Regions from separate parts of the Ruminiclostridium herbifermentans genome, predicted to be linked through region 3. Evidence: predicted binding sites of a transcription regulator. Region 3 holds the regulator's gene; each other region holds the start of a gene.
What was found. Region 3 encodes Rex, which represses fermentation and respiration genes when NADH is low (regulators of the CRP and FNR family bind a similar motif). Its sites were predicted from a motif close to ATTGTTAANNNNTTAACAAT; they were not measured.
Positions count from the first base shown of each region.

Region 1: a site for Rex is predicted at 2,117-2,136, ahead of pgk (phosphoglycerate kinase). Genes of this name have one in related genera too.
Region 2: a site for Rex is predicted at 3,495-3,514, ahead of EHE19_RS02065 (phosphoenolpyruvate carboxykinase (GTP)). Genes of this name have one in related genera too.

Region 1 is NZ_CP061336.1:1,207,204-1,215,251, reverse strand. It holds gene tpiA (triose-phosphate isomerase) at 1-658, opposite strand, end outside; gene pgk (phosphoglycerate kinase) at 795-1,979, opposite strand; gene EHE19_RS05305 (RNA polymerase sigma factor) at 2,454-2,996, shown strand; gene EHE19_RS05300 (alpha/beta fold hydrolase) at 3,427-4,236, shown strand; gene EHE19_RS05295 (alpha/beta fold hydrolase) at 5,042-5,926, shown strand; gene EHE19_RS05290 (alpha/beta hydrolase) at 6,109-7,023, opposite strand; gene EHE19_RS05285 (methyl-accepting chemotaxis protein) at 7,043-8,048, opposite strand, start outside.
Region 2 is NZ_CP061336.1:487,507-495,554, forward strand. It holds gene EHE19_RS02055 (NCS2 family permease) at 64-1,497, shown strand; gene EHE19_RS02060 (PRK06851 family protein) at 1,782-2,882, opposite strand; gene EHE19_RS02065 (phosphoenolpyruvate carboxykinase (GTP)) at 3,612-5,402, shown strand; gene EHE19_RS02070 (SDR family NAD(P)-dependent oxidoreductase) at 6,062-6,814, shown strand; gene EHE19_RS20110 (MCP four helix bundle domain-containing protein) at 7,193-7,540, opposite strand; gene EHE19_RS02080 (methyl-accepting chemotaxis protein) at 7,448-8,048, shown strand, end outside.
Region 3 is NZ_CP061336.1:738,928-746,975, forward strand. It holds gene abc-f (ribosomal protection-like ABC-F family protein) at 1-693, shown strand, start outside; gene csaB (polysaccharide pyruvyl transferase CsaB) at 1,004-3,244, opposite strand; gene EHE19_RS03175 (redox-sensing transcriptional repressor Rex) at 4,047-4,694, shown strand; gene EHE19_RS03180 (prephenate dehydrogenase) at 4,941-6,038, opposite strand; gene aroF (3-deoxy-7-phosphoheptulonate synthase) at 6,025-7,053, opposite strand; gene fusA (elongation factor G) at 7,998-8,048, shown strand, end outside.

The sequences.
Region 1 (8,048 bases), 470 kb from region 3:
CATTTTTAGCATTAACACTTCCACCGTACTGAATTCTAGTAGCATTTGAAACGTCTTCTCCGTAAAGTTCTTTAATTGTATTTCTGATAATTGCACAAACTTCATTTGCTTGCTCATTAGTAGCAGTTTTACCTGTTCCAATAGCCCAGATTGGCTCATATGCTATTACAACCTGCTTAACTTGTTCAGCTGAAAGGCCAAGTAAAGCAACTTTTATCTGATATCTTACATGGTCAGCTGTAACACCTTGTTCTCTTTGAGTCAATGTCTCTCCACAGCAAATGATAGGAGTCATTCCATGCTTAAATATAGCGTGAGCCTTTTTATTAACTGTCTCATTAGTTTCTCCAAAATATTCTCTTCTCTCTGAGTGTCCAATTATTACATAATCAACACCTAAATCAGCAAGCATTGGGGCTGAAACTTCACCTGTGAAAGCTCCGCTTTCTTCCCAGTGCACATTCTGAGCTGCAACCTTTATATTTGATCCCTTTGCTGCCGCAACAACTCCTGGCAAGCATACAAATGGAACACCTACAACAACCTCTGATGCAGTATCTGCAACTTTTTCTTTTAATGCATTTACAAATTCAACTGCTTCTGAAGCAGTTTTGTTCATTTTCCAGTTACCTGCTGCAATAGTTCTTCTATTACTCATATTATCCTCCAACACCCTCTAGGGCACAAAAATTTGGTATTTCACAAAGATAAGCCTCTGCATAGCAGAATAAATTGCTTATTATAAAGTCTTATCCACATTACAACTCTTTTATAATCTATTTAAATAAATTAAATTATTTGTTCATAAGAACATCTATACCTGGAAGAATTTTACCTTCTAAGTACTCTAATGAAGCTCCACCACCAGTTGAAATATGTGTAATCTTATCAGCAAAGCCTAATTGCTCAACTGCTGCTGCTGAATCTCCGCCACCAACTATAGAAATTGCACCTGATTCAGCAAGTGCCTTTGCAACTTCTTTTGTTCCTGTTGCAAAGTTAGCGAACTCAAAAACTCCCATAGGTCCGTTCCAAATAACTGTCTTTGCATCCTTAATAGCAGAAGCATATTTTTCGATAGTAACAGGTCCGATATCCATTCCCATCCAACCATCTGGCATAGCATTTGATGCAACGATTTGCTTTTCTGAATCATTATTAAATTCTTTAGCAACTGCATTATCGCTAGGAAGTAATAAACTAACACCCTTTGCTGCTGCTTTTTCCATCAAGTTCTTTGCTAATTCAACCTTATCTTCCTCACAGATTGAAGTTCCTATGTTATATCCTTTTGCCTTTAGGAAAGTATAAGCCATACCTCCACCAATAATCAATGTGTCAACCTTGTCAATTAAGTTTTCTATAACTGCAATCTTATCAGATACCTTTGCACCACCTAGTATAGCAACAAAAGGTCTAGCTGGATTTGCTAAAGCTTTACCCATTATTTCAATTTCTTTCTTTATAAGGAATCCGCAAACTGCTGGTAAATAATCTGCCAATCCTGCAGTAGAAGCATGTGCTCTATGAGCTGTACCAAATGCATCATTTACAAATATTTCTGCCATGCTTGCAAGTTCTTTTGCAAAATCAGGATTATTTTTAGTTTCTTCTTTGTGGAATCTTACATTCTCAAGCATAAGTACTTCACCGGATTGTAAAGCAGCTGCTTTAGCTTTAGCATCTTCACCTATTACATCCTTTGCCATTATAACATTCTTGCCAAGTAACTCGCCAAGTCTAACAGCAGTAGGCTTCATGCTGAATTTATCTTCAAATCCATCCTTTGGTCTTCCTAAGTGTGAAACAAGTATAGTTTTTGCTCCCTTATCAACAAGATACTTAATAGTAGGAAGTGCACCAACAATTCTCTTATCATCAGTAATTTTTCCATTTGCATCTAATGGTACATTAAAGTCAACTCTAACTATTACCTTTTTACCTGCAACGTCAATGTCTTCTATTGTCTTCTTATTCATTAACTTCACGCTCCTATATGTTTTATTTATTTAATTGATTCTAAATTAGAAAAATGTATTTAATATTCGTATATTATCCACATTTCTACCGAAATAACCAAAGTAATTTTACCTCTTTTTTCATGTTATTTCAATAGTTTGTGAGTAAATTAACAAAAAACTCAAAACATTTATTAAGATAATATCATTAGAAATGATGTGAATTATTATAGATATCAAAATGCGTTCTGCATTCCTACATCTTAAATAATATAACAATCAATTTTACTATCTTCTTATTGTTTTGAGAATAACCTACATCAAAAATACACAAAAGTTCAATTGAATTTTACAAAATTTGTTATTATTTCCAAAATTCTATATTTGCTGCACCAATTATAAATACAAATATATACATTAATTGTAAATATACGGAACAATTCTACAAGTTAAATCATCATTCATATAAATACAATTACTGGAGTAGCTAAGCCTATGATCAATGAGTCTAATATTACTAATTTTGAGAATGAATTTCTAGTTATGGAAGACAAACTTTTTAATGTTGCATACAGAATATTGAGAAACCATTGTGATGCGGAAGATGTTGTACATGATGCATTTATAAAAGCTGCAGAGAACTTAACTCAGCTAAAAGATACAGATAAGCTTTCATACTGGTTATGTACAATTACTCGTAATAAGGCTCTGGAGAAGTATAATAAAAAGAAAAGAGAGGTTTTAATGGACTGCGGAATCTATGACAATGTCCAATACAATTATCTTTCAAGTTTCCATCCCGATTTTATTCTTCCCGAAAAAATATGCATTAACAATGATTTTGAAAAATATTTAAAAGAAAAAATCAGCAATATTCTTGATCCCTGTAGCAGAGACATCCTTTTTGCTTATTATTTTGACTATATGAGTTATAAAGAAATAGCGCAAAAATTCAATATGAAAGAAGGAACAATCAAATCTAGAATAAGCAGAAGCAAAGCAAAAATTAAGCTTTTGCTACAAAATGTAATAGTTTAAAAATAATTTGTATAATTATGGGAACTTTTATGCTTTTAAATAATCTAATTTTATAGAAGCAGTTATCACCTTAGTATCAATTCTAGATAGATATGAGGTAGTAGCTTCTATTGTTTATAAAATAATATCTATTTTTACAGTCAAAGTGGAATACTCGCAAAAATGAAGCATGCCTTTGAAAACTGCTTTTTGTACAACACTTGTAGTTAATTAGTACAGTTTCGAGACCAAAATTACTAAAGTATTGTAAATAGATCTATCAAATGAGGATAATAATTCTTCGAATAGCTTTAGTTCTTTAAGTAATCCTTTAGTTAGAACATAGTACTTTTTTGGTCAGAATAATCCATAATCTACTTTGACAAAATATTATTCCAATTATATTAATAATTTTTGTGCCCTGAACGCAATTGAAAGGAGCGGTGCTAATATGTTTTCAAATAGCTGTGGATACAACCTTTATTATGAAATATCCGGTAACAATAAAGGAGAATGGTTATTATTACTACACGGAATAGCGGGTTCTACAAGGTGCTGGAAATATCAAATAAATGATTTAAATGCTCATTTCAAAATATTAAATATTGACCTTGCTGGACATGGAAACTCCGGTACTTTAGGAACAGCACGCTATAGTGGAGAAATTATTGCAAACCATATTCGAATCTTACTAGATGAATTGAACATTGATAAAACTCATATTTTGGGTCTTTCTCTAGGTACCATTATACAACAATACTTTTGTGAAATGTTTCCTGAAAGGGTAATTTCTAATGTATTTACAAGTCCAATTTGTAAACCAAACTATCTTTCATATATTATGAACAGCTTTGCAGATAAAATATTTTTAAAATTATTTAGTAAAAACACATATTTAGATATAATGGCTTACCTGATGCTTCCTGGAAAAATTCATGAAAAATCTCGGAAGTTCTTTCTTAGTGAAACTTCTAAAATGAGTAATGAAGAATTTATTAAATGGTGGAAGGTAACGGTAAAAGGTGATCATTATTTTTATACGTCAAATTGCAGTATTCCTTCTCTAATCATTGTTGGTGAAAATGACTTTTGTTTTTACGATGATGCGGTTGCACTTAAAGAAAAGTATACGAATAGCGACTTTATAGTTATAAAAAATGCAGGTCATGTTCTCATATTTCAAAAACCTGAAGAATTTAATTCAATTGTAATTGATTATATCAACAAGCAAAAAAACAGCACAAAAATGTTTATTAAATAATACATTGTGCACACATGATAATCGTACAACTTTTATAAATGAGCTATTCAAAATATATTTTTAATTAGTATTTCAATTAGTTTTTGATTATAGTATAATACCACCCTTCCACAATATACATCCATATTCATTGTTACACTAAAGCCTACATCGTATAGATTTTGCGGTAAAGTTAACTATTCTTCTACTATAAGTTTAAACAAATATCTTTAACTAATTATCCTATTTATTAAAGTTGTACTCACATATAAGCAATAAACAATAATTAGCTTACCTACACTCTAAGTTCAAATTAGCCCAACCCATTTAAAATAAATATCAAATTAATTTCAGTGAGCAGAGTTATAAAAATTACTCTGCTCATTTTATTATTAATCCCCTTAATGAATAATAGAATTGTTTTACTGCTTACTCAGCTTTACCATATAAAAAACATCTTATCAGTAATTTGTTGACGAAAAAATGCAATAAATTAGTATTGCTTAGAAGCATATATTCTAGCCATCTTTTCACATATTTTTATTACATACCAATTCATTCTAATATTTGAAGTCTAATCCTCTATATATGCGCTGTCGATTTTTGTATTATTATAAATTTTTACAGTATATAAATGGTGTTTTTTATCGTTATTTTATAATTTTTGTCAAATACGAATTGACTAATTATAGATTTGATGTATAATTATAGTATGAATTGAATTGGTATGTATTATCAACATTTATTTACTTAAGTAAAAAAAAGTAAATAAGTTCTCTCACTTCAATTGTATGACTTTTAAAAAATAAAAAAAGGAGGAATCAAAATGATTAACAACTTAAGAAGTTTTGCAAAGTCAGATTCTACAAATGAATTGCCAGTAGAAGACTATGCAGAAATTTGTGGTTCAAAAATGTATTATGAAATTTCAGGTAACCCTAATGGAGAATGGTTAGTTTTAATTCATGGCATGGCAGGATCCACCAGATGTTGGAAGTATCAGTTTGAAGATTTTAACAAACATTATAAAGTGCTTAGCGTTGATCTTTTGGGACATGGGAATTCATCTATTCGTAAAAGCGATAAGTACTGTGGACCAATTATGGCAAATTATATAAGAGTACTTATGGATATGCTTAAAATTGAAAAAGCTCATATACTAGGATTATCTCTTGGTTCTATTGTAGAGCAATACTTTTCACAAATGTTCCCTGAGAGGATAATTTCCCTCATATTTGCAAGTCCTGTAACTAAGCCAAACTATGTATCTATGATATCAAACTTCCTTTCAGAGAAAATATTACTGAAAGTATTAAGTAAGAATACATATTTAAAAATTATGGGTAATTTAATGCTACCTGGAAAAGCACATGAAAAATCAAGAGAGTTCTTTATTAGAGAAACCCTAAAAATGCCTGATTCAGAATTCCATAAATGGTTTAGGATAGCTCTTGATGGAGATCATTATTATTATCTCACAGAGTCAAATATTCCTACTCTAATTGTTGCTGGAGATAAGGATTTCTGCTATCTAAAAGATGCAATTGCATTACAGGATAAGTATATAAATAGTACATTGAAAATTATTAAAGATGCAGGGCATGTATTTATATTCCAAAAAGCTAAAGAGTTTAACCAAATAGTTATTGACCATCTCAATTCATTACAAGCTGCTGCTGTTGCAGAAGAAAAATCAAAAATCGCTGCTTAATCAAGCTTATTTTAACAACAGACACAAGATAAATAGACATGAAAAACTCATGATAAGCTTATCAATATTCCTATTTCCCTTGTTATTAATCGAATATCAAAAAAACCTGTATTAGTAAATACTTATAAACCAATCTACTAAATACAGGTTTTTATTTATTCAATAAATTAAACATCTAAATATCACATTTTACCAGCAAATGTCTCTGCAAGATACTCATTAATAATCTCTGCAGGTTTATGCCCCTCTTTATCATATCCTAACATCATATTACAATGCCAATATCCTTTTACTATTTCTAAACGTGCATTTTTAGCACCTTTTTGGATTAGCTTATTATATAAATTTATTGAGTTACTTCTCGGAACAAGCCAATCATCTCCGCCATGTAATATTAAGCAAGGCGGCTCTTTTCCAGTAATATGAGAAATTGGTGAGCAGTCTTTCTTATCTTCATCATTTAACATTGCCAAAATTGAAGATTCTATAAGAGGATGAAAATAATTTTCTCTTAAACTAAAATCATATATACCACTAACAGGTATCCAACATTTAACTTTTTTGATATCAATATCATATTTATCGTGCCACTTTCTGTCAGAAACAAGAAGTGCCGTCAGGTGTGCACCAGCTGAATGTCCAATTATAGCTATTTCCTCTGGATCACCACCATAATCTTCAATATTGTCAATCACCCATTTTAAAGCAAGTGCACAATCATCTATTTGATACGGATGTTTTATATTCGGTGCCAATCTGTAATTAACTGATACAACTGCATAACCTCTTTTTATCCATTCTAGCGCATAAAATCTAGTATTACTTTTATCCTCAGTAGTCCATCCGCCACCATGAATAAAGAAGATAACTGGTCTTTTTTTATTATTTGGTTTTCTTAAACGATGAATATCAAGTCTTTGTAATGGATCGTCCCCATATGGCTTAGCGAAATAATCCTTTCTATTAGGATCTGGCAATGCATACAAAAAAGTATAAGTAGCAGAGCACTGTCCATAGATTGCCCAATCCTTTTCTTGTAAAGAATTTAAAGGTTCCTTTGAATCTACAAATTGTGGATATTCTTCTGCATAACTCATATTTCACTACCTCCATTCCTTAAATTTTAAGTATCATTTCGTTTATCTCTTTTGCAATATCATTAAGTGCACGAGCAGATGTAAATAACTCCTCACTTGAAGCAAAAGCTTCTTCAGTTGAAGCAGTTGTAGCTTCTATGCTTTGAGTAGTCATCATTGCTGCATTTTTTACCTCAACTATAAAACTATTGATTATCTCAGTATGTGAAAGTTGTTGTTCTGATACATCTTGTATATTTAATAATGATACAATTGTAGTACTTAGTGCATCAATAATACTTTGATAGTATTCTCTCGATTTATTGATAATTTCAACACCTTCATCTACATTTGTCACCAAATCATCTACTTTGTTTTCATGCTGGAATATATCTTTTAGGTTTTTTGTTATATCATCCAAAGACCTTTGGCTTTGCTCAGCAAGTTTTCCTATTTCTCCTGCAACAACAGCAAAACCTTTCCCGTACTCACCAGCCCTTGCAGCCTCAATTGTAGCATTTAATGACAGTAAATTTGTCTGTTTTGAAATTCCTTGAATACAAGCTACTATTTTATCAATCTTCTGGGCCTTTACATCAAGTTCTTTTGCACTTGCATAAGTTGCAGTGGCACTTTCTTTAATTTTCATTATTTTTGCAACTGCATCATCAATGGAATTCCGTCCTTTTCCAGCAATTTCTTTAAGTTCTTCAGAATTATTTATAACGCTAATTGTATTTTCTTTCATAAGCTTCGTTCCTTGAACAAGCTGTGAAATAAGTTCCGTAGCTTCCTTAACACTTTCAGAAGTATTTACTGCACCTGAAAGAATATCTGATGTATTGACAGCTGTTATTTCTGCTGCTTCTTGTTGTTGAGATGCCAGTTGTGTAATTAATTCGCTTGATTGTGAAAGAGTATTAGATACATCCTTAATTTTTGATACCATCAACTGCAAGTCATTTAGTGACTTGCTTACATTGAATTCGTTCTGACAAGATTTATAAAGTAAGTTTCTTCCCATTCGAGCACTTATTACAGTAAAA
Region 2 (8,048 bases), 250 kb from region 3:
AATTGAATAGATTATTTGAAAGGATAATATTAAAGTGCAAGAGATTAATTTAGGAGGGGAAGTATGAATTTTTTAGAAAAAAAATTTCAACTCAGTCAGCATGGTACAAATGTTAAAACTGAAATAGTTGCTGGTTTAACAACATTTTTTACTATGGCGTACATAATTTTTTTAAATCCATCTATTTTGGGACAAACTGGTATGCCAATGGGTGGAGTTTATGTAGCAACAATCCTTGCAGCAATAATAGGTACTTTGATTATGGGGTTGGTTGCAAATGTTCCTTATGCTCAGGCTCCTGGTATGGGTCTGAATGCATTTTTCACCTTTACAGTTGTTATTGGATTAGGGTATAGTTGGCAGCAAGCGTTAGCAATGGTATTTATTTGCGGTATTATTAATATTGTTATCACAGTAACTCAAGTAAGAAAAATGATTATCAAAGCAATTCCTGAATCTCTTCAATTAGCTATTGGCGGTGGTATTGGACTTTTCATAGCATACATAGGATTTAAAAATGCCGGATTCCTCAAGTTTACTACTGAAGGAAAAGCTAATGCTCCTTTATTATCTATGTTTGGTACAGAACCTGATGCTATAACTATTGTAGCAGATGGTGCAAATGTTGTGCCTGCATTTGTAAATTTTGCAGCACCTGCAGCACAGCTTGCATTGATTGGACTTGTTATAACTGCGGTTTTGATGATTCTAAAGGTTAAGGGTTCAATTCTTATTGGTATAATAGCAACTACATTGATTGGTATACCAATGGGAGTTACTGATATAAGTACATCCACTCCTTATAGTGTTACAGATATTTCTCAAACAGCATTTCAATTAGATTTTTCAGGTCTTTTCGCTGATCCTAAGTTGATTCCTATTGTTCTTGTAACTATATTGTCTTTCACTTTATCAGATACTTTTGATACAATTGGAACATTTATCGGAACTGGCAGAAAGAGCGGCATATTTGATGACCGAGATGAAGCAGAGTTATTTTCTGGAAAAGGCTTCAAATCTAAAATGGACAAGGCTTTATTTGCCGATGCAACAGCAACTTCTATTGGTGCACTTTTAGGTACATCAAATACAACAACGTATGTTGAAAGTGCTGCAGGTATTGGTGCGGGCGGAAAAACTGGTCTTACCTCAGTAGTAACAGCCGTACTTTTTGCTGCTTGTCTTTTGTTTGCACCTGTAGCAGGAATTGTTCCAGCTGCAGCAACTGCTCCTGCGCTAATTATTGTAGGTATTCTAATGATGAGTTCTTTTGCTAAAATCAGATGGGATGATTTTGACGAAGCTCTTTCAGCATTTTTCACTGCAGTAGTTATGACATATGCATACAGTATTTCAAGTGGTATATCCGCAGGATTTATATTCTATGTAATAGTTAAGATATGCAAGGGCAAGGCTAAAGAGGTTCATCCTATTATGTATATAGTAACAAGCTTATTCATAATAAATTATATAGTTGCCGCAGTAATGAAATTATAAAATTTTATGATTATTTGCGCTTTGTAAGTTTAGTTAAAGTAGTCTGCAAATTAAGCAATTACTTGCTAAATAAGTAAGAAATTTATTAATAATATGAAACTTTAAAGTAAAATAAAATAATTTAGGCTGGCTCAGTAGAGTCAGCCTTTTTAAATTATGGGCCTTAGTCTGTTGAGTATGTCGGAGTTTATTAACCGAGAAACGGAGACATGAGAAATAATTATTTTTGTACAAACCAGTACTATGTAGGTTTAATAGCACTATGAACGGCTAATGCATGATTGCTATTCCACACTAAAAAAATAATCATCTATGCTTTCCATTAAGTCGTTTGCAATTTTATCAACCTTATTAAAATCCATAGCATCTATGTAAATGCTTTCAAGTTCATCATGTAATTTTTTTGCATTAGCAAGCTGTGTTATTCCATTGCTTACAGCTAACTTATAACGACTAATTATCGAGTCTAATTCTTCTTTATACTTTTCATCAGTTCCTGGATTAATAGCTAAAGCATATACGTCAACTATTTCATCGGATGATCTATCTGGGAAGTATTCATGAGGTGGGGTACTGTCGAATATAGCAATGTCTAACTCTCTTACAATTACCATATCTAGACTGTTAGGGTCAAAGCCGCAGTGGTAAATTTCTACATCAAAGCCTTTTCCTTCTGCGGCTTGGGCAATTTTTTTGAGCATGGTGGATTTTCCTGAACCGGGACGCCCTTTAATGAAATATCTTTTTTCAATGCATTCAGTCAGATTCATTACAAAGTCAACAGAACCTTCTGGTGTAGCTCCACCAAAAAATCTGTTTTTTACACTGCCTTGTTTATCAGAACTTTTATCATTAAAAAATTTTGAAATTAAAGAATTTGTAATGTCATTTAATTTATTGAAATCAATATTGTCAATATAAATCTTTTCCCACTCGTCATGAATACTTAAACCGTTTCTAAAGTGCTCATACGCACTTGCATAACATGAAGCTATTTTATTTTTTATTTTTAATATTTCATTTTTTTGTGGTGCAAGTTTTTTACTATCCCAGGCTGCTCCAAGATTTACATAATCCTCTATTGCCCCAGGTGCTTTTGGCTCAATAATATGGGGTGCTGTACCATCAACGACACCGATGCTAAGAGTTGGTATTATCACTCCATCAATAGAATGGTTATCAGAAGAACAGTGTATGTATTCTATATCGAAACCTCTATTGTACCATTCGTTGCCTATGTTTTTCATAAGAGTTGATTTGCCCGTTCCAGGTCCACCCTTTAGGATGTATAACTTATCAAGTCCTTTGATATTATCATCGAAAAAGCTAATAAAACCACGGGCTGAATTGGCACATGCGTAATAGTTAATAATCTTTGCAGACAAAAGGATTCCACCTTCCTAAATATTTGTTCATTATATAGTTTATGCAATAAAAATAATAATGATAACATTGTTAGGCATTTCATGTGGGAATGCTATCTTAATAGACGGTATTAGTTGAGTAGTTTAACGTAGTCACAAATAGGGTTGTTGAAGCTTTTAAAGATGATTGTTTTAATGATTAATTTGCTGCATAAAGCCTGCTTAGTTATATGCCTATAATTTAATAAATAGACCCAATAAATAGTGGCTGAAAATACCTATATAAATACCATTAAAATAATAAATAAATAAAACCTGTGCTTAATTTGTAGTTAAATTGTGGCATGTATAAGTTATCATTGTTTATTGTATACAAAAATGTACATGCAACTTCTTCGATATAAAAATGTCTTTTTTTGCAAAAAACACATATATTGTATGTAATAAAGTACAACGCAAAATTGATAAAAATGTTTGATATAAGAGAATGTAAGGAATTTTATGAGAAATAAATTTATGTATAAATATATGTGCATGAAGCTGGGAAGTTGATAACTTGCAAAAAATACAAAAAAAATTAATAAATAATATTAAAAGAGTTGTTGAAATTTATGGTTTAGTATGGTAACATTGTTAGTGAAAAAATTAACTAAATCTATTGCTTACATAAATTGCTGAATAGTACAGTGATAATCACAAATACTACTCATTGATAGCAGTATATTTATATAAATTGAAGGGAGAATAATAATGACTACAAATGTAAAATTGCAAGCGTGGGTTAAAGAAATGGCTGACATGTGTCAACCAGATCAAATTTATTGGTGTGATGGTTCTCAAGAAGAGAATGACCGTTTAATACAGGAATTGGTTGATGCGGGATTAGCTAAACCATTAAACCCTGAGAAGCGTCCTGGATGTTATGCTTTTAACAGTGATCCTTCAGACGTTGCTCGTGTTGAAGACAGAACATATATTGCTTCAAAGACTAAAGAAGCAGCAGGACCAACTAACAACTGGATTAATCCAGATGAATTGAAAGAAACAATGAAGGGTCTTTACAAAGGCTGTATGAAGGGTAGAACAATGTATGTTATACCATTCTCAATGGGACCAATAGGATCAGAAATATCAAAAATAGGTGTTGAACTTACTGATAGCGCATACGTTGTAATCAACATGCGTATAATGACTCGTATTGGTACTAAAGTTTTAGAGGCTCTTGGTGATGGAGATTTTGTTCCATGTTTACATTCTGTAGGAGCTCCTTTAGCTGAAGGCGAAAAAGATACAAAATGGCCATGTGCTCCAATCGAAAAGAAATACATCAGTCACTTCCCAGAAGAAAGAACTATATGGTCATATGGTTCAGGATACGGCGGAAATGCATTATTAGGTAAAAAATGTTTTGCTCTTCGTATAGCATCAGCTATAGCTCGTGATGAGGGATGGTTAGCTGAACATATGCTTATTCTAAAAATAACTAGCCCTAAGGGTGACGTTAAATATATCTGTGGTGCTTTCCCAAGTGCTTGCGGAAAGACTAACCTTGCAATGCTTGTTCCAACAATTCCAGGTTGGAAGGTTGAAACTATCGGTGATGATATCGCTTGGATGAAGTATGGTAAAGATGGCAGATTGTATGCTATCAACCCAGAGGCTGGTTTCTTCGGAGTTGCTCCAGGTACATCATTAGATTCAAACCCAAATGCTATGCACAGTATTGAAAAGAATACTATATTCACAAATGTTGGTATTACAGATGACAAAGATGTATGGTGGGAAGGTATCGGATACGATGCTCCAGATCATCTCATTGACTGGAAAAACAACGATTGGACTCCAGCATCAGGAACTCCTGCTGCTCATCCAAATGCTCGTTTTACAGCCCCAGCTTCACAGTGTCCTGTTATAGCTCCTGAGTGGGAAGATCCTGCTGGTGTTCCTATATCAGCTATATTGATAGGAGGACGTCGTCCAAGTACTATTCCTTTGGTACATGAAAGCTTTGATTGGAAACATGGTGTATTTATGGGTTCAATCATGGGTTCAGAAATAACAGCTGCTGCTATCTCTGACAAGATTGGTCAAGTTCGTCGTGACCCATTCGCGATGTTACCATTTATCGGTTACAATGTAGGTGATTACTTACAACACTGGTTGGATGTTGGAGCTGCTTCAACTGAAGACAAATTACCAAAAATATTCTATGTAAACTGGTTCCGTAAGGATAAAGATGGTAAATGGTTATGGCCAGGTTACGGTGAAAACAGCCGTGTTCTTAAGTGGATTTGCGAGAGAGTATCAGGAGAAGGAAAAGCAGTTAAAACTCCTATCGGATACATGCCAACTGCAGATGCTATTGATACTGAAGGTCTTAACGTATCAGCTGAAGATATGGCTGAACTTCTCAAAGTTAACAAAGAAGAATGGCTAAAAGAAGTTGAATCAATAAAGGCTCACTATGACAACTATGGTTGCATGCCACAAGAATTAAAGAATCAACTTGCAGCTCTTGAAGAAAGATTAAAAGCAGAATAATATTAATGTGCCTATTTAATTAGGTGCTATCATAGAACTATATGAACTGACCCCCATAAGTTAGAACTGAGAGAGAATCTAACTTGTGGGTGGTCAGTTTTTGGTTATATGCACAAATCTCCCACAAATAAGCCGGAATGAGCCATAAGGCTTTACTTAAAATATGGCTCTAAGTCAATAGTTAGGGTGGTCTGTAAACTAAAATTTTTTGGTTATGTGTCAATAGCTGGAGAATTGGTTGCGTATATTAGATTTCTGCCGTTTTGCATCGAGTACTGTTCTATATCAATAGATAGGACGCTATATTTATATTTTATTTGAGAACCAACTGCTTAAAATATGATTGATGCTCTGCCTGTTTGAGTATGTAGAATTCTCAGTCAGAAGCTATCAAAGTTCCGATACCCATATGAAATACGCTTAATAACCTTGTGTTTATTAATATTGGTTTTTTGTCAATAGTTGTGATAAAACTGCAAACAGAATTTTTGAGGGACGGCCGCTTTTGGCGGTTTCCTTTATGTTGACAACGACTAAAGAATGGCTATAGAATAGTAACAAAAATAATTGTACTCAATAACAATAAAATAGGTAACAATTAAATAATTAACAATAAAGTAATGCTGCATTAATAAATTACAGAAAGAGGATATTCAAACATGAAGGCATTAATAACAGGAGCTAGTTCGGGAATAGGGCGTGATATTTCCATAATATTAAGTAAAAAAGGTTACGATTTAATTTTAGTAGCACGCAGACAAGAAAGATTAGAAGAACTTAAATCCACATTGGATACAGAAGTTCAGACAATTTGCCTTGACTTGTCTAAAGAAGAATCCTGTTTTGAGCTATATGATCAAGTTAAAAATGAAGATATAGATGTTTTGATAAACAATGCAGGTTTTGGTATATTTGGGATATTTGATAGTATTGATATACAAGATGAGTTAAGATTGATTGATACGAATATAAAGGCTGTTCATATTTTGACTAAGCTATTTTTAGTGGATTTTAAAAGAAAAAATTCAGGTTATATTTTAAACGTTGCATCATCAGCAGGTTTTTTGCCGGGACCATTGCTGTCTAGCTATTATGCATCTAAGGCATATGTGCTTAGGCTAACACAAGCTATTTATGAGGAGCTTCGCAGAGAAGGAAGCAGTGTATATGTGGGTTCACTATGTCCTGGACCTGTTGATACAGAATTTAATCAAACAGCAAATGTTAAAATGAGCCTAAAAGGATTGACAAGCCAATACGTTGCAGAATATGCAATAAAGCAAATGTTCAAAAGAAAATTAACAATTATTCCAGGCAAGAAAATGAAGTTGGCAGTCTTTTTTCAAAAATTTTTACCAGAAAAATTATTGCTAAAAATATCATATCACATGCAAAAGAAAAAGGAAGGTTAAAGGATAAATTTGATAATTATTTCTTAAAAGACAGATTATAATAGAGTGATATAGTTGTATGAATTATATGGTAATAATTGCTATTTGAATGATTTATACGAAATCCTTTAAAAAGTAAGTATAAATTTTATTAATTTTTTATAAACTTTTCTTAATTATTGATTTAATATCTTAATAAAATCTAATTTAATTATTAAATAAAAATAATTATATCTAGTGATTAGTCTCAAATATTCTAAACTATAATAATCGACAAAATAATATATATATTGACAAAAATCGAGGAATAATGCATAATTTCATTATTGACAGAATTTATTCGCAAGTTTAAAAAATCAAAAGACCTTGCTGGCTGTACACTTTTGGGAGACGGAAGTATCAGTTTGATTCTCGATAGTTCAAGATTATTGGAACTAATAGAACATTTACACGAATACGCTGGTACTGTGTACCAATATAAGCCAAATCACCAAGTGGCTTTGTGTTTTGCTCATACAGTCCTTTACCAGCATTATTAATAGTACTAATTTTTGATATACCATATATTCCTAAAGCTCCAGCAATTATTGCAACTATTAAAAAGCTTATTAAGAGTTTTGTAGCAATCTTTAGATTATTACATATACCGATAAAATAGATTCTTATTATACTGACATTGATAATTATATTGCGGAATTTATTAAAGATGGGATTACAAATGAGGATGAAAAGGCCAAGATAAATAATCTCAAAGCACTAATTGAACAAGAAAGACCATTAAATGATAAAGTTGTAAAATTGGCATTGGCAGGTCAGAGTGAACAAGCATTAGATATCTTGAATGATGAAATTAGGCCTATTGGTGTAGAAGTTGCAAAACAAATAAGTGAACTTTTAGATTATAATGTTGCAGTTGCTACAGAAACAGCAATTAGTAATAGTGAACAAGCACAAAGATCGACTATAGTAATGATGTTACTTGTAATCATGGCTATCCTTTTATCAATTTTACTTGGAATCTTTATATCAAGAATAATTAGTAATCCTATTAAAAAAATAACATCGGCTGCTGAGAGATTGGCTTTAGGAGATATAAATATTACAAAAACAGTATATCAAAAGGATGAAATAGGTCAGCTTGCAGAATCTATGCATAAGATGGCGAATACCATTCGTGAACAGGCTTTAGTAGCTGAAAGGATAGCTGATGGTGACCTAACTGTTGAAGTTAATATAAAATCAGAAGATGACCTTC
Region 3 (8,048 bases):
TTAGAAAATACTATACTTGATGAAGTTTGGAGTGTAAACCAGCAGTTAGTTCAAACTGAGGTTAGAAGTGCGCTTGCTGCCTTTTTATTTACCGATGAAGATGTATTTAAAAAGATATCTGTTTTAAGTGGTGGAGAAAAAAGCAGAGTTGCAATGCTAAAGCTTATTTTCTCAGATGCCAATTTTATTATATTGGACGAGCCCACAAATCACCTTGATATCAATTCACGTGAAATTTTAGAGGCAGCTTTGCAGGAATATGAAGGTACTTTGTTGATTGTGTCCCATGATAGATATTTTATTGATAAGCTTGCCACAAGAATAATTGATATTGGCACAAGTCCAGTAATTGATTGCATGGGCAACTATACATTTTACTCTACTCATTGCAAAAAAAGTGCTGCTGATAAAAAAACAACTGAAACAACTACTATATCAGAGGCTAAGCAGACACATATTGCAACAAAAGAAGAGCGCAGCAGAATACGTAAGCTTGAAAAGCAGCTTGCTGACACAGAAAAGAATATTGCTATGCTTGAACAGCGTTTGAAGGACATAGATGAAGAAATGGTTGAGTTTGCTACAGATCATATTAAATTAATTGAACTGAGTGAAGAAAAGCAGTTAAAAGAATCTGAATTAGAGGATTTATATGCTGTATGGGCAGATGTGACTGAACAGTTAGGGGTATAGTAAATAGCTGTGGACTTGATAAAAATAGATACCTTTAATATTAAAATTATTAAGGAGTGTTTCCGTAAAGTATAATCAATGGGTTGCTTCTAAAAATAATGCTGAAAGCAACAATCCATCGATAAACTTAAGTTTTGCTTGACTTTTCATTCCAAAGCAGGGATATAAAAAACATGAATTAGTTGTGGGTAATACCACTTTCTAATTCATGTTTTTTTGATAGTAAATCATTGGTAAACTACCGTGCTTTATTAGATTCTAATATGCTAAGTTTGAGGTTTATAATCATAAAATAATTTATAAACTTGTTTTATCCATTAATTAATTCAATAGCAAGTCGGGAATTATCCTCAGCTTTATTAATCAGAGCTTCAATTGCTTCTGAGAGCTCATTTTTTATTACTGTCTTGTTTTGCATTACATAATCAACTTTTTTCCTCAATTCTTCAAAGGAAAGGTCTTTAACATTGCCAACTGAGGGCTGGTTAATGTATTCTAAGAATCCTTCTACTTTAGGTTGATAGCTTATACCAATAAATGGAACATTCATATATGCTGAAAATATTAGAGCATGAAGTCTCATTGCAATCATAATATCCATTTTATTTATTATTGCAAAGGTTTCTGACACTGAATGATTATCACTTATTATATAACTTTCAGTTTTCATTTTTGAAACAATATTTTGTATTGTAAAAATATCAAAATGATATTCCATTGGAATGAAAATTGGCTTTAAGTTATATGTCAAATATACGTAATCTGCAATCTCAGCAATAGTTTTTTCATATTTTATATGCTGATTATCTTCCAAGCCAGGGCATCTTCTTACCGAAAAACCTGCATATTTACCATCAAAGGGTATACCTTCATTTTTAAATAGTTCTTCAACCGGAATGTTTTTATCTATCTTTAGAGCCAGTGCTGCATCTGCAGTAAGGAATATTTTTGGTTTTGTTATCCCCATTCTTTTTAGTTCATTGAAGGATAATTTTTCTCTAACAGTTATAACATCTGCTCTATTCAGTATTCTTCGAGAAAATTCAGCATTCATTGGCTTATTAATAGGACCAATACCATTTGCATAGAACATAACCTTAAGCTTAAGCTTTTTTGCCAGCCATGCTGTGCTTAAATAGTAGACTAGAGATCTAGAACTAGTGCTGTCCTGAATAATATTACCACCGCCATATATAAAGAGCTTAGCTTTTTTCATGGCAAAGTATACGGTAAATACATTTTTTCTGTTAATGGAATTAACATTATAGCATTTGCGAGTTTCCTCAGGCCTTCTTGACAAAGCCAAAATTGATATATCAGGCTTATGTTGCCTAAGGTTACAGACAATAGATCTCAACATTGCATCGTCACCTATATTGTTAAAGCCATAATATCCTGAAATTATAGCATCATATTTTTTCTTTTTAGCGTTAAGTGCAATATCCTTTGAAATTGAAGTATAAATATCTAGCTGGGTTTTACACATGGCAGTAAGGGAAAACTCCTTATCTGCTTTAGCGTAAAGTTTATTACCAAAGTCTATTCTCTTGGCTTTATCTGAAGCAAGAGAAAGCAATTGCTCAGCTAGAGTTTTATAATCACGCGGCTCAAAAAGATATCCATTTACAGAGGAGTCAATTAAGTCAGGGATGCCGCCTACTCTACTGCAAATAGTTGCTTTTGAAAAGCGTGCACCTTCTAACAGATAATATGGGAAACCTTCGCTGATAGAGGTCATAACATTTATATCTAAAATACTGATTAGTTCATAAGGGTCATTGAGCCAGCCCAAAAAGAATACATTTTTATTTAATCCAAGATTAGTTGCGCGGGCTTTTAATTCTTTACCTTCATCTCCTTCTCCGCCAATAAGAAATTTAACATTAGGGTTCTTTTGAACAACAAGCTTTGCAGCCTCAAGGAGAGTACCAATATCCTTTACCGGGTCTAGTCTTGCAGCAGTTCCAACAAGAATATCATCTTCATTTAAGGAAATATTATACTTCTCAGAGAAGTCCCGTCTAGAATAATCTTTAAGAGGTGTACTGAAATCTATACCATTTAGGATTGTATAGATTTGGCTGTCATTAAAGCCTCTTTCAGTTAGCATCTTTCTAAAGGCTGATGTTACAACAATATAATAGTCTAGACTTCGAAGAACAGTAGAATTTAGAAAGCCTATGGTAATTCGTTTATAAAAACTCTGCATATAGTCCAGCTTATAATCACTATGCATTGTTGTTACAACAGGCACCTTACATGCTTTTTTAATTGCATATGCAAAAATATTGGCTTTTGCGCCATGAGAATGAATTATATCAAAATCATTTTTATTAACAAAGTTAATAGATTTTTTTATATCCAATAAAACATTGGAGGATTTTATAACTTCTACCTTTAGTCCCATTGCACGGGCGTCATCTGCAAAGGCTCCCGGTCTAAGACTTAAAAGAGTAACGTCTATATGGGAAGTGAGTTCCTTTACCAGAGATAGAACGTGTACCTTTGCTCCACCGACATCTCCTCCGCCGATTATGTGCAAAACTTTCATTTTAGATCTCCTCATATTTTCAAATATTTAAGCTATTTACAAACTACCGCATAAATAGTTTTAATTAGCTTGTTACTAAGCTGTATAAGTACTATGTGAATTTATTCTAAGTAACATATTTCATAAGATGCCTCATGTATATTCTGATAGAACAAGTGCGCCGTTCTGAGAATTTAAGATGCCCCTAGAAATATATGACTATTTTATCACGCAATTTTATTTTTGACACTATGAATTTTATATAGAACAATTGTTTAAAAGATTTTAATTTACTTTAGATTCACAATATAGATTATTAATTCATCATTTTCTAATAAAAAATTAATGGTTTGAGGGATACTTAGCAATAGATTGCTGAAAAAAATAATTAAATAATACTTAGCAATAGATTGCTGCAAAAAAATTAATTAAATAATAATTAGATAATAATTAGATAATAGAAAAACAGCTCAAATTTCTAACGAAAAGTCTAGTTATTTTCACGTTTTAAAACTTGTTATTACTAAGAATAAACTTATTATATGAATTGGTTAAATTTTAATTTGATGAACTAAAAATATTGGACTGCGAGTTTAGTTTATTAATATGAAAGGTTGTGTAAGCATAATGTGTCTACTGACTGGATTCTTGGGACATTTGTTGATTAATATTCAAGGTTTTGTAAACATGTAATTTTTTAAAAGTATGGCTGATTAATACTATAAATTTACTGTAATACCAGGTAAAGGCAATAGTTATTGACAATAAAATAACAAAGATGATATAATACGTACACAAACAGAGTTATGGGGTGAGGATTCTAATGAATTCAAAGAAAATTTCTATTGCTGTAATAAAAAGGCTTCCTAGATATCATAGATATCTCAATGATTTGCTGGAGATTGGTATAAAAAGAATATCCTCAAAGGAATTGAGTATAAGAATGGGAATTACAGCTTCTCAAATCAGACAGGATCTTAATTGTTTTGGAGGCTTTGGACAGCAGGGGTATGGATATAATGTTGAGTCTTTATATAATGAAATTGGAAATATTATGGGAATCAACAAAACATTTTATGCAATTATAATTGGAGCAGGAAATATGGGGCAGGCACTTGCCAATTATGTGAACTTTGAAAAAAGAGGTTTCAAAATAATAGGTATATTTGATTCAAATCCGGACATCATAGGAAAAACAATAAAGAACATAGAAGTTTTGGATATCGAAAAGTTGGACGAGTTTGTATCAAACAATACTGTAGATATTGCAATGTTGTGTGTTCCGTATGAAGTTACAGCTTCTATTGCTGATAAAGTTGGCAGGTTAGGAATTAAGGGCTTATGGAATTTCTCTCCAATGGACTTAAAAATTCCATACGATGTTATTGTAGAAAATGTTCATTTAAGTGACAGCTTAATGGTTTTGGGCTACAAGCTAAATGAGAAGTTTAACAGAGAAAAAAAGAATTAGTCTTTAAAAGACTTATTTTTTGAAGAAATAGTTTTAAGATAATATACTTTAGTAATTACATATGAAATAATACAATTAACTATAAAATTTCTTATGGGCTATTTTTTAAAAATCTTGATAAGGCTTCTATAAAGATAGACTCTTTATGCATGAAGTTTAAATATGTATAAAGAAGTTTATTTAACTGTATAAATTAAAACGGACGGCTAAAAGCCGTCCATAATTTTTATATTCATTTTATATTCATTAATCTTTTCTAAATACTTTATATTGACAATCTGAAAGTATTTTATAAGCACTATCGGTATTATCTTGATCTAAGAATGTTATTCTAAGACATCCCTGTTCATATTCACGGCTATTCGAAACATTGATATTTTTAATATTAATGCCATTATTACCTAACAGTGTAGCTATCCTACCAATAATACCAGGCTTATCTTCTATATCCAAAATCAATTCAAAACTTTTGGGAATAAGACCAACAGGGGAAGCAGAAAAACTATCTCTGAAGGCTTTGGCATTACTAAAAAAATTATATATTTCTCTGTTATTTGAACTATTAATATTATTTATAGTAGTATCAATTATTTTTTTACATTTATCAAGCAGTTCAATTATAATTTTGCTATTGCTTAGTACAACATTTTCCCACATTGTTGGATTAGAAGAGGCTATACGTGTAATATCTTTGAAGCCACCAGCGGCCAAAAGCTTTATTAATTCAGGATCATTCTCGTTTTTTGCCAAAGTAACTAATGTAGAGGCTATGATATGAGGTACATGGCTAATACATCCAGTTACTAAGTCATGTTTTTCAGGCGAAACAATAATAGGAATAGCACCAATTCCACTAAGTAATTCCGCTAATGCAGCTAATGCAGTTTCCGTTGCTGTCTTAGTTGGCGTCAATACATAATATGCATTTTGAAATAAGTGGCCAAAAGAATTGGAATATCCTGATTTTTCGGTACCAGCCATGGGGTGCCCGCCAATAAAAATTGGCGGGTTTTCAAGACTGTCTATATAGCTGCAAATTTCATTTTTTGTACTAGCAACATCTGTAATAATACAGTTTTTATTTATATTTTTTGATAATTGGGCAATAAACTCAATAGTTTTTCTGATTGGTGTACAAATGAATATTATATCTGAGTTCCATATTTCTGAACAGCATTCACTAAAACCTTTGTTAATAACGCCATCTGACTCTGACATTTTGAGTGACTCAACACAATTATCTACGGCATATATTTGTAGGTTTTCATTTTGATGACGAAATGCCTTTGCCAAGGAACCGCCGATTAGTCCAAGCCCAATAATTGAAATATTATTTAGAACCATAAGTAAACTCTCTCTCTAAAATTGGTGCCAGCTTAGAAATATCCTTGCAAAGTGAGTCAAATTCGCTAGAGTTTAGCTGCTGCGCAGCATCAGATAATGCACACATTGGATTTGGATGAACTTCTACAATTAGTCCATCTGCACCTGCTGCTATTGCTGCTCTAGCTAATGGGACAACGTATTTTGACTTACCAGCTGCATGACTAGGGTCAACAATAACGGGCAAATGACTAGTATTCTTAACTACAGGAACAGCACTCAAATCAAGAGTATTTCTTGTGGCTGTTTCAAAAGTTCTGATACCTCTTTCGCATAGAACAACATTATAGTTGCCTTCACTCATAATGTATTCAGCTGCATTCAACCATTCATCTATAGTTGTAGAAGACCCGCGTTTTAGTAGGACAGGTTTCTTTGACTTTCCAACTTCTTTTAATAACTGAAAGTTCTGCACATTTCTTGCACCAATTTGAAACATATCAACATAAGGCATAGATAAATCAACAGCTCTGTCGCATGTCACTTCGGTTATTATTTGCAAACCAGTAGCTTTCTTTGCCTCTAATAATAATTTTAGACCTTCTTCTTCTAAGCCTTGGAAGGCATAAGGAGATGTTCTGGGTTTAAAAGCACCACCTCTAAGAAATTGAGCCCCTGATTTCTTAACAGCATGTGCTGCCTCCATTATTTGTTCATAACTTTCTACGGCACATGGGCCTGCCATAATGGTTAGTTCTTTTCCGCCTATTTTTACACCATTAACATCAATTACACTTGGCTCTGGCCTAAATGTTTTTCCAGCCAGCTTGTAAGACTCAACAATGGGTACTAACTTATCTACTCCAGGCATAAGCTCCAAAGGTATATCTCTTAACACACTTTTGTCACCTATAATACCAAGGATTGTTCTCTCTGTTCCTTGTGAAATGTGTACTCCTAAACCAGAGTTTTTTAAAACATTGACTACATCGTCAATTTGCATTTGGTTTGACTTTGGATTCATTACGATAATCATTAATCAACATCCTTTCTACCGTTTTACTTTTTTAAACATATGTAACCTTACTGCTTAGGTGGCAGTTCAAGCCACTCTAAAATTATCGGCTCAAAACCTGGCCAATAAGTGAAACTATACTACACCGTAATAACCATAATACTATGTTACCCAAATAATAAAATCAATTTCATATGCTTTAAGCAGGTATTGATATACAACCTAAACTCAAGGCTATTAGTAACTGACTTTAAATTTGTAACACTTATATTATATAGCAAGTAAAACAAAATATAAAGAAGAAACAGAATACTTACTTAACTTTCCAGTGATTAATATGAGCACCTCTAATTATATACGTCAAGAATTAGTGGTAATTAGGCTTATTAAGAGTAAAGTAATATGGTTTGAAAGTTTATTGAAGCGTAATTAATTATGTTATACCAAATCAGTACCCAATAATTTACTATAGTACAGTATGATTTTATTACTCAAACTTTAAAGTTGAATATACTGCTTAAAGCCTAACAATTGAGGGCAGCATTACCAAACAAAAAGCAAATAATTTTTAAAGACAGGTTAGTTTACTACATAACAAGCTATTGACAAATTTACTCACCAATTGATTTTTATGTGAAAAGGATGACTTAATTAAAAATATAAAAAATTTTTTGATAATAAAAGAGGTAAAACACATATATAAATAGAATAATTAATATTAAATTATTGAGAATCTTTTAAGAATATGAAATATATATAAAACTTTATAAAGCAGTATTATTTATTGTTTAGGCTATAGTATTATTAACTTTAATCTACTCTGAAATTTAAAATCAATTTTATGTACTTGCCTTTTGTATATTTGCAGGAGGGAAAGGGTTTAACCCATGTAATTTTGCTTTGGCTTTAAAAGCAGTTTTAACATATAAGTATGAAATGATTAACAAAAATAAGGAGGAATGATTATGAAGGACTATGCCGTACAGAACTTACGGAACATATGCCTCTTAGCTCAC